2 regions of the Pseudomonas purpurea genome follow, and region 2 is predicted to be linked to the other one. Evidence: predicted binding sites of a transcription regulator. Region 2 holds the regulator's gene; the other holds the start of a gene.
The links. The regulator LexA, encoded in region 2, represses DNA repair genes until DNA is damaged. The targets are predictions, from matches to a motif close to CTGTNTNNNNANACAG.

Region 1: recN (DNA repair protein RecN) is a predicted target of LexA. The motif match lies at 2,529-2,544, and genes of this name have one in related genera.

What each region holds. Positions count from the first base shown of each region.
Region 1 covers NZ_CP150918.1:938,785-943,185, reverse strand. The annotation lists gene dnaK (molecular chaperone DnaK) at 1-1,649, opposite strand, end outside; gene grpE (nucleotide exchange factor GrpE) at 1,752-2,318, opposite strand; gene recN (DNA repair protein RecN) at 2,569-4,242, shown strand; gene fur (ferric iron uptake transcriptional regulator) at 4,318-4,401, opposite strand, start outside.
Region 2 covers NZ_CP150918.1:2,158,434-2,162,834, forward strand. The annotation lists gene AABM54_RS09700 (hypothetical protein) at 1-346, shown strand, start outside; gene AABM54_RS09705 (LemA family protein) at 350-907, shown strand; gene AABM54_RS09710 (hypothetical protein) at 1,055-1,288, shown strand; partial or broken gene sulA (SOS-induced cell division inhibitor SulA) at 1,394-1,868, opposite strand; gene lexA (transcriptional repressor LexA) at 1,879-2,487, opposite strand; gene AABM54_RS09725 (TetR family transcriptional regulator) at 2,740-3,447, shown strand; gene nagZ (beta-N-acetylhexosaminidase) at 3,657-4,401, shown strand, end outside.

The sequences.
Region 1 (4,401 bases), 1.2 Mb from region 2:
ATCATTTTGCGCGTCGAGTGAACCAGGGCGTCGCCTTGGTTACGGGCGCTGGCCAGCTCTTCGAACTTGCGGTCTTCGTCAGCGTTGGTTTCAGCATCGCGAATCATCTGCTGAATTTCTTCCTCGGACAGACCGGAGTTGGCCTTGATCACGATCGACTGAGTCTTGCCGGTAGCCTTGTCTTTGGCGCCTACGTGCAGAATGCCGTTGGCGTCGATGTCGAAGGTCACTTCAATTTGTGGCACGCCACGTGGTGCTGGTGGAATCTCGGCCAGGTCGAACTTGCCCAGGGACTTGTTCTGAGCCGCTTGCTTACGCTCACCTTGCAGCACGTGAATGGTCACTGCGCCCTGGTTGTCGTCGGCCGTCGAGAACACTTGCGATTTCTTGGTAGGAATCGTGGTGTTTTTCTCGATCAGCGCGGTCATCACGCCGCCCATGGTTTCGATACCCAGGGTCAGCGGGCTGACGTCGAGCAGCAGAACGTCTTTCACGTCACCGGCCAGTACCGCGCCCTGGATAGCAGCACCCATGGCAACTGCTTCGTCCGGGTTCACGTCTTTACGTGCTTCTTTACCGAAGAACTCGGTCACCAGCTTCTGAACCAGTGGCATACGGGTCTGACCGCCGACCAGGATCACGTCGTTGATCGCGCCAACTTCGATGCCCGAGTCTTTCAGAGCGATGCGGCAAGGCTCGATGGTGCGTTGAACCAGGTCTTCAACCAGCGCTTCCAGCTTGGCGCGGGAGATTTTCACGTTCAAGTGCTTAGGACCGGTCGCGTCTGCAGTGATGTACGGCAGGTTAACGTCGGTCTGCAGGCTCGAAGACAGCTCGATCTTGGCTTTTTCAGCGGCTTCTTTCAGGCGCTGCATCGCCAGCGGGTCACCTTTGAGGTTCATGCCGCTTTCTTTCTTGAATTCGTCAACGAGGTAGTCGATCAGACGAATGTCAAAGTCTTCGCCGCCCAGGAACGTGTCACCGTTGGTGGCCAACACTTCGAACTGGTGCTCACCGTCAACTTCGGCGATTTCGATAACCGATACGTCGAAAGTACCGCCACCCAGGTCATAAACGATCACGGTGTGATCGCCCTTGGCCTTGTCCATACCGTAAGCCAGAGCGGCTGCGGTTGGTTCGTTGATGATACGTTTTACGTCCAGGCCAGCAATACGGCCGGCGTCTTTAGTCGCCTGACGCTGACTGTCGTTGAAGTAGGCAGGAACGGTGATCACCGCTTCGGTCACTGCTTCGCCGAGGTAGTCTTCGGCGGTTTTCTTCATTTTTTTCAGGATTTCAGCCGAGATCTGTGGCGGCGACATTTTCTGGCCGTTCACTTCAACCCAGGCGTCGGCGTTGTCAGCCTTGACGATCTTGTAAGGGACCATCTGAATGTCTTTCTGAACCACTTCTTCTTCGAAGCGACGACCGATCAAACGCTTCACCGCGTACAGGGTGTTGTGCGGATTGGTCACTGCCTGACGCTTGGCCGACTGGCCAACCAGGATTTCGCCATCGTTGGCGTAGGCAACGATCGACGGCGTGGTGCGCGCGCCTTCGGCGTTTTCGATAACTTTTACGTTGCCGTTTTCAAGAATGGAGACGCAGGAGTTGGTAGTCCCCAGGTCGATACCGATAATTTTGCCCATGTTCACTCTCCCGAAACTTTGGATTTGGTTGCCGCAGCAGTGGTGGCTAACTGCGGTAGCACTTAAACGCTTGACTTATAAATGGGGGCCTTGCGGCGGATTTCAAGCCTGCTCGTCAATCGAAGGCGAAACCGGCGCTGGCGCCTTGCTGACCACGACCATGGCCGGGCGCAGCAGGCGACCGTTGAGCACGTAGCCCTTCTGGAACACCTTCAGCACGCTGTTGGGTTCCATGTCGGCACTTTCCTGCATCGCCATGGCCTGGTGATGCTCGGCGTTGAACGGCTCGCCTTCCGGATCGATCGCTTCCAACTGATAACGTTTCAGAGTGTCCTGGAACATTTTCAGGGTCAGCTCGATGCCTTCACGCATCGGGCGAATGCTTTCGTCGTCCGGGTTGGACAATTCCAGGCCACGCTCCAGGCTGTCGATGATCGGCAGCAGGTCGCCGGCAAATTTTTCCAGCGCGAATTTGTGAGCTTTCTCTACATCCTGCTCGGCGCGACGGCGGACGTTCTGCAGATCGGCGGCAACACGCAAAGCCTGATCCTGAGCGCCAGCCAGTTGCTCTTCGAGCACTTGTACACGAGCCACCAGGTCTTCACCCGATGCTTGGGGAGCCTGATTGGCGTCTAGATTTTGCGTATCCAGCGTCTGTTCGTCAGCCATAGATTTCTCCTTTCAAAATCGTGCGCGAACTCGACTCGCGCTTCTGCCCCGGTATATGGGGCCGCAATTTTCAGGTTCAAGGGCTGAAGTCGTGGTACGCGTGATTAACCTTACAAAAATGCGTGAGATAGCATTCTGCTTCGCAATAAGAAAACCCGACTCTCAAGCAAATCGAGCTAAACGTGGGCATTGTCAGCCAGAAACAAAACACTGTATAAATAACCAGACCTAAAGCCTGGGAGCGGCCTCTATGCTGGTGCACCTGTCCGTACATAACTACGCCATCGTTGAACATCTCGATCTGGAACTTGATCGCGGGATGAGCGTGATCACAGGGGAAACCGGCGCCGGCAAGTCGATCATGCTCGACGCCCTGGGCCTGACCCTCGGCGACCGCGCCGACAGCGGCGTCGTGCGCCCGGGCGCCGACAAGGCCGATATCCTGGCCACCTTCGACCTTGCCGACATTCCCGAAGCCAGCGCATGGCTGGCCGAACGCGACCTGGAAAGCGAAGGGCCGTGCATCCTGCGCCGGGTCATCACCGCCGAAGGTCGCTCACGCGGCTATATCAATGGCAGCCCCTGCCCCCTTGGCGACCTGAAAGCCCTCGGCGAACTGCTGATTGATATCCACAGCCAGCACGAGCACCAATCCCTGCTCAAAACCGACACCCACCGCCGCCTGCTCGACGAGTTCGCAGGCGCCACGGACCTCGCCCGCCAGGTGCAACTGGCCGCCCAACGCTGGCGCCAGACCCGCCAGGAACTGGAACGGCTCTCCAACTCCGGCGACGAACAACGCGCGCGCCACCAGTTGCTCAGCTATCAACTCGAAGAACTGGAAAACCTAGGCCTCGGCGAAAACGAGCTGGAACACCTGGAGCAGGAACACAAGAACCTGACTAACGCTGAAACCTTGCTGGGCATTTGCCGCCAAGTGGTCGAGCAATGCAGCGAGAGTGATTCGGGCAATGTCCTGAATGCCCTGACCGCCAGCCTCAATCGCCTGTCGAGCGTCAATAACTCGGTGGTCGCACTGGGCGAGGCGACCAACCTGCTGACCAGCGCACAGATCCAGGTTGAAGAAGCGGTCGGCGAACTCAACCGCTTCCTCGATAACTTCGACGCCGACCCGGCACGCCTCCAGCAACTGGAAGAACGCCTCGACGCGATCTACACCCTGGCACGCAAACACCGGATTCAACCCACGGACGTCGCGGAACTCCAACAGCGACTGCTGGACGAAATTGAAACACTCAATGCCAACGACGAGTCCATCGAGCGACTGAGCGAAGAACTGGGCGCATACGCCCGGCACTATCAGGAAAAAGCCCGAGAGCTCAGCGATCTGCGCCATCAGGCGTCCACCCGCCTGGCCAGCGCCGTCGAACAGGAAATCCAGCGCCTGGGCATGCCCGGTGGTCGCTTCACCATCGAATTGCGCCCCAACAGCAGCACCGAACTACTGCCCAATGGCCTGGAACAGGTGGAATTGCTGGTCAGTGCCAACCCCGGACAACCGCTCAAAGCGCTGGCCAAGGTCGCGTCAGGTGGCGAACTGTCACGGATCAGCCTCGCGATCCAGGTCATTACCGCGCAAACCTCACGAGTACCGACGCTGGTATTTGACGAAGTGGACGTGGGTATCGGCGGCCCGACGGCTGAAATTGTCGGCCAACTGCTGCGCCGCCTGGGCGAGCGCGGCCAAGTGCTGACGGTCACCCACTTGCCGCAAGTGGCGTCCCAGGGTCATCAACATCTATTTGTGCACAAGGTTCGCGGCCACGACGCGACGCACACAGCCGTGTCGAAGCTGAGCAAAAACGAGCGGATAGAAGAAGTGGCCCGGATGCTGGGCGGAATCGACCTGACCAAGGAGTCCTTGGCTCACGCAAAGAAAATGGTCGTAACGGCAAAGATCTGATCAACAGCAGAAAGCACGAAGGCGACCCTTGGGTCGCCTTCGTTCGTTTCGCGGACTTGAGTCCGCGCGACATGCTTACTTTTTCTTGCGTACGTACAGCACAAGATTGTGATCCACCATCTCGTAGCCGTGCTTCTCGACGATCGCCTTCTGAAGCTT
Region 2 (4,401 bases):
ATTCAACCGTGCGTTTCACCTGACAGGCAAAACGCAGATGGCCTGTGCCCTCTTTGCCAAGCCGGCCACGGTATTGCACATGATGCAGCTCACTGAGCAGTTGAGCGACGTCAACCTGGAGTTTTCGGGTCAGGGGCGGCTGTGCCTGAGTTTCAGCGATACGGGTGTGCTTGAGGCGGAGGCATCACAGGGTCTGAAGAATTTACAGGGCTTTAATCGGCTTATCGAGACGGGCATCCGATTCCCTCGTCTGGACTTACTGCTGTTGTGGGTTCATCGATTGGCCGAGTTACACGACGACAATTTTGCGCCTTCCGCGAAAACCGTAAAAAACATGGAGTATTAGACGATGGGTTTGTTATTGATTATCGCGGTCGTGGTCGGGATTACCTTCTGGACCTGTTCCAACCGAATCATTGGCCGGCATAACCGTGCGCAGCGCGCCTGGGCTGATGTCCTGGTGTATGAGCGGCAGAAAACCAGGGTGCTTGATCTGCTTGAACAGCAGGTTGTGAGTTTCAAGGAGTACGAAGGCGCGCTGTTGGAAAAGATCACGGGTTTGCGCTCGGCCATTGGCAGGTTGCCGCAGGAGGCCAATGGTGGGGCTCTATTGCCCGTTCAGCTGGGTACGCGGGAATTGTTGGCAGGATTGAACGTGGCATTTGAGGCTTATCCAGAACTCAAAGCCAATGAATTGGTTAACAGCTTCATGCGGGAAATCACCGAGCAGCAAGAAAATATTGGTGCGGCGATTACCCTCTTCAACAGTGCGGTAGAGGTTTTCAACAATTCGATCCAGATGTTCCCCGGCTCCATTGTTAATGGCTTCCTCAATAAAAAGTCGGTGATCGTGCCATTTTCTGACTCCCAGGCTTCAGCGGCTTTTGAGTACAAGCCGAATTTTTGAAGGCGGGGGCATTAGAGGGCGATCGGCGGGAATGACCGGCTGCAAGAGACTTTTCGGAACGGTTGGCTGATGACCGTTCCTCAAGATCCCGAGCGAAGCCTGGCCGATGCCTATATAATCCCGGCCTTTCGTGGAGAACAGACCTTTATGCCAACGTCCTTTCTAGAAATTGTCGAGTTACCAGACGGCCGTATCGAGCTGCGCAGGGCCGAGGACGAGGGTTCTCTGGTTACTTTGGATTTCTCCGAGGATGCCAAGGCTTTCTTGCAGGGCCAGCACGTTGAAGTCGCCAAGGCGATGTTGAGCGTTGGAGTGCAGATGGCGGGACGCCTGGTTGAAGGTGAATTCGACAAAGAAGAAGGGTCGCGGGTTCTTCACTGATTCCGTTTGTCGGTTTTTGGTAAGAGATTATCGCTGCTCGGTTTTTCAGATCGGCTTCTCTGTCCTGGAGAAGCCCTGTGTCTTCAAGTGCACATTACGTGACACTTAACCCAGTCGAATATTCAGACTTTGTGCCTCTCCGATACGGGCGGCGCTGATCAACTGTTGCCGGGAGGCGCTGTTTAGTGGGTTCAACCAGCTGACGACGGTGTGACTGCGCCCCAGGCGTAACGCTTCGCAGGTCAGTTGCAGAGCGCTTTGTGTGCCGCGCGGTTGCAAAAGCAGGATGCGCTCGCGGTTCAGGGCCGGCGTCACGCAACCAGGTTTGAGTCAGGCTCGCCGGTGGTGCAATCAGTGTCAGCCAGCGAGCGTCCTGCTCCTGGCTCAGCTCTCTGAGGATGGGCGCCAGCAGGCTCAGGCAGTTCCCGGCGGCACCACGCAAAGACAGTTCGCTGAATACTTCGGGCTCGGCGATCCAGGGGGACTGCACTGTCTCTTTCAGGGTTGGCGCCAACGGTTGAACCATGAAGGCTTCGAACAAGGTCAGTTGTGCCTGCTGTGGTAGATGTGGGAACTGCATAAAGCCTCCTTTAACGGCGGATGACGCCGACGCTCAAGCCTTCGATCACCAGATCCTGATCTTTCAGATTCACCTCGATAGGCGCGAACTCAGGGTTTTCGGCAATCAGCCAGACTTTGCTGCCGTCGCGCTTGAAGCGTTTTACCGTCACCTCATCACCGATCCGTGCCACAACGATTTGGCCATTGCGGGCTTCGCGGGTGGTATGGACAGCCAGCAGGTCGCCATCAAAAATGCCGACGTCCTTCATGCTCATGCCATGCACGCGCAACAAATAATCAGCGCGAGGGTGGAAGAAGGCAGGGTTGATGTTGCAGGATTCTTCGATGTGTTGCTGGGCCAGAATCGGCGCGCCCGCGGCCACCCGGCCAATGATCGGCAAGGTGGATTCGTCAGCCTTGGCTTCAAAACCCGGAATGCGAATGCCACGAGACGCGCCGGGCGTCATTTCGATAGCGCCCTTGCGGGCCAGCGCCTTGAGGTGTTCTTCCGCCGCGTTGGGCGATTTAAAACCCAGTTCCAAGGCGATTTCCGCGCGGGTTGGCGGATAGCCGTTGTCTTCGAGGCAGCGTTTGATAAAAGCCAGAATCTCAGCTTGGCGGGGCGTCAGTTTTAGCATGTCGATCGCTCTGTCTTTTTATACAGTGACTGGGATTATATACAGTGAAGAATTCTTGGCAATCCTCGATTTTTTGCCGTCCGCTGGACGGTCGTCCTGCAGATCGTCGGTCCAGCGTCTGTAGGACTGACTACAGCTTTCAACAGGTATGGTTAAATAGCTGACCGACCATTCGCAAAACGAACTGCCAGCCTTGACAAGACACAAGCTGAAACGTATGTTTCAAACAAGTGTTTGTCAGGCGGAGTAGCCATGGCCCAGTCGGAAACCGTAGAACGCATTCTTGATGCTGCCGAGCAGTTGTTCGCGGAAAAAGGGTTTGCTGAAACTTCATTGCGGCTGATCACCAGCAAGGCCGGTGTCAATCTGGCGGCGGTGAACTATCACTTCGGCTCGAAAAAAGCGCTGATCCAGGCGGTGTTTTCGCGTTTTCTCGGGCCGTTCTGCATCAGCCTCGATCGTGAGCTGGAGCGTCGTCAGGCCAAGCCTGACAACAAGCCTTCGCTGGAAGACCTGCTGGAAATTCTTGTAGAGCAAGCGCTGGTCGTGCAGCCCCGCAGTGGCAACGATCTTTCCATATTCATGCGTTTGCTGGGGTTGGCGTTCAGCCAGAGCCAAGGCCATTTGCGGCGTTACCTGGAAGACATGTACGGCAAGGTTTTCCGTCGTTACATGCTGCTGGTCAACGACGCGGCACCGCGTATTCCGCCTATCGAACTGTTCTGGCGCGTGCATTTCATGCTCGGCGCGGCCGCGTTCAGCATGTCGGGGATCAAGGCCTTGCGTGCTATCGCCGAGACTGACTTCGGTGTGAATACTTCCATTGAGCAGGTGATGCGCCTGATGGTGCCGTTTCTGGCGGCTGGCATGCGCGCCGAAACCGGCGTCACTGACGACGCCATGGCCGCCGCCCAGTTGCGCCCTCGCAGCAAGTCGGCGCCGGTGGCCGCCAAGGTTTAGTGGCACACGGGTGGGCGCGGCAGCTTACATCCGCTAAGCTAGCCGCCCATGCCGACTCTCGTTTCAGACCCGCTCCAATTTCCTTTTGCAGACCACGTCCCACCGGGCATTGCCCTTGGTGGCGAAGTCGTGCGTCTGCGCCGGGCCGGGTTCTTCAAAGATGCGCCGCGCGCGCTTTTCGTAATCAAGGAATCTCTATGACTGCTGGCCTGCAAGGCTCGTTGATGGTGGACGTCGCCGGTACCTGGCTGACGGCTGAAGATCGCCAATTGTTGCGCCAGCCCGAAGTGGGCGGCTTGATCATCTTTGCACGCAACATTGAGCATCCGCGTCAGGTTCGGGAGTTGAGTGCATCGATCCGTGCTGTTCGACCGGATCTGCTGCTGGCAGTAGACCAGGAGGGCGGTCGCGTTCAGCGCTTGCGTCAGGGCTTCGTGCGTTTGCCGGCAATGCGTGCAATCGCCGATAACCCGAACGCCGAGTACCTGGCCGAGCAGTGTGGCTGGATCATGGCGACTGAAGTGCTGGCGGTCGGTCTGGACCTGAGCTTCGCCCCGGTGCTGGACCTCGATTATCAGCGCAGTGCGGTGGTGGGCAGTCGCGCATTTGAAGGTGACCCCGAGCGCGCCGCGCTGCTGGCGGGGGCCTTTATCCGTGGCATGAACAGTGCCGGCATGGCGGCCACAGGCAAGCATTTTCCCGGCCACGGCTGGGCAGAGGCAGACTCCCACGTCGCGATACCCAATGACGAGCGTAGCCTCGACGAGATCCGTGCCAATGATCTGGTGCCGTTCGCTCGTTTGAGCAAGCAGTTGGCGGCCGTCATGCCGGCTCACGTGATCTATCCGCAGGTCGACTCCCGGCCGGCCGGTTTTTCGCGCCGCTGGTTGCAGGAGATTCTGCGTGGCGAGTTGCAGTTTGACGGCGTGATCTTCAGCGATGATCTGTCGATGG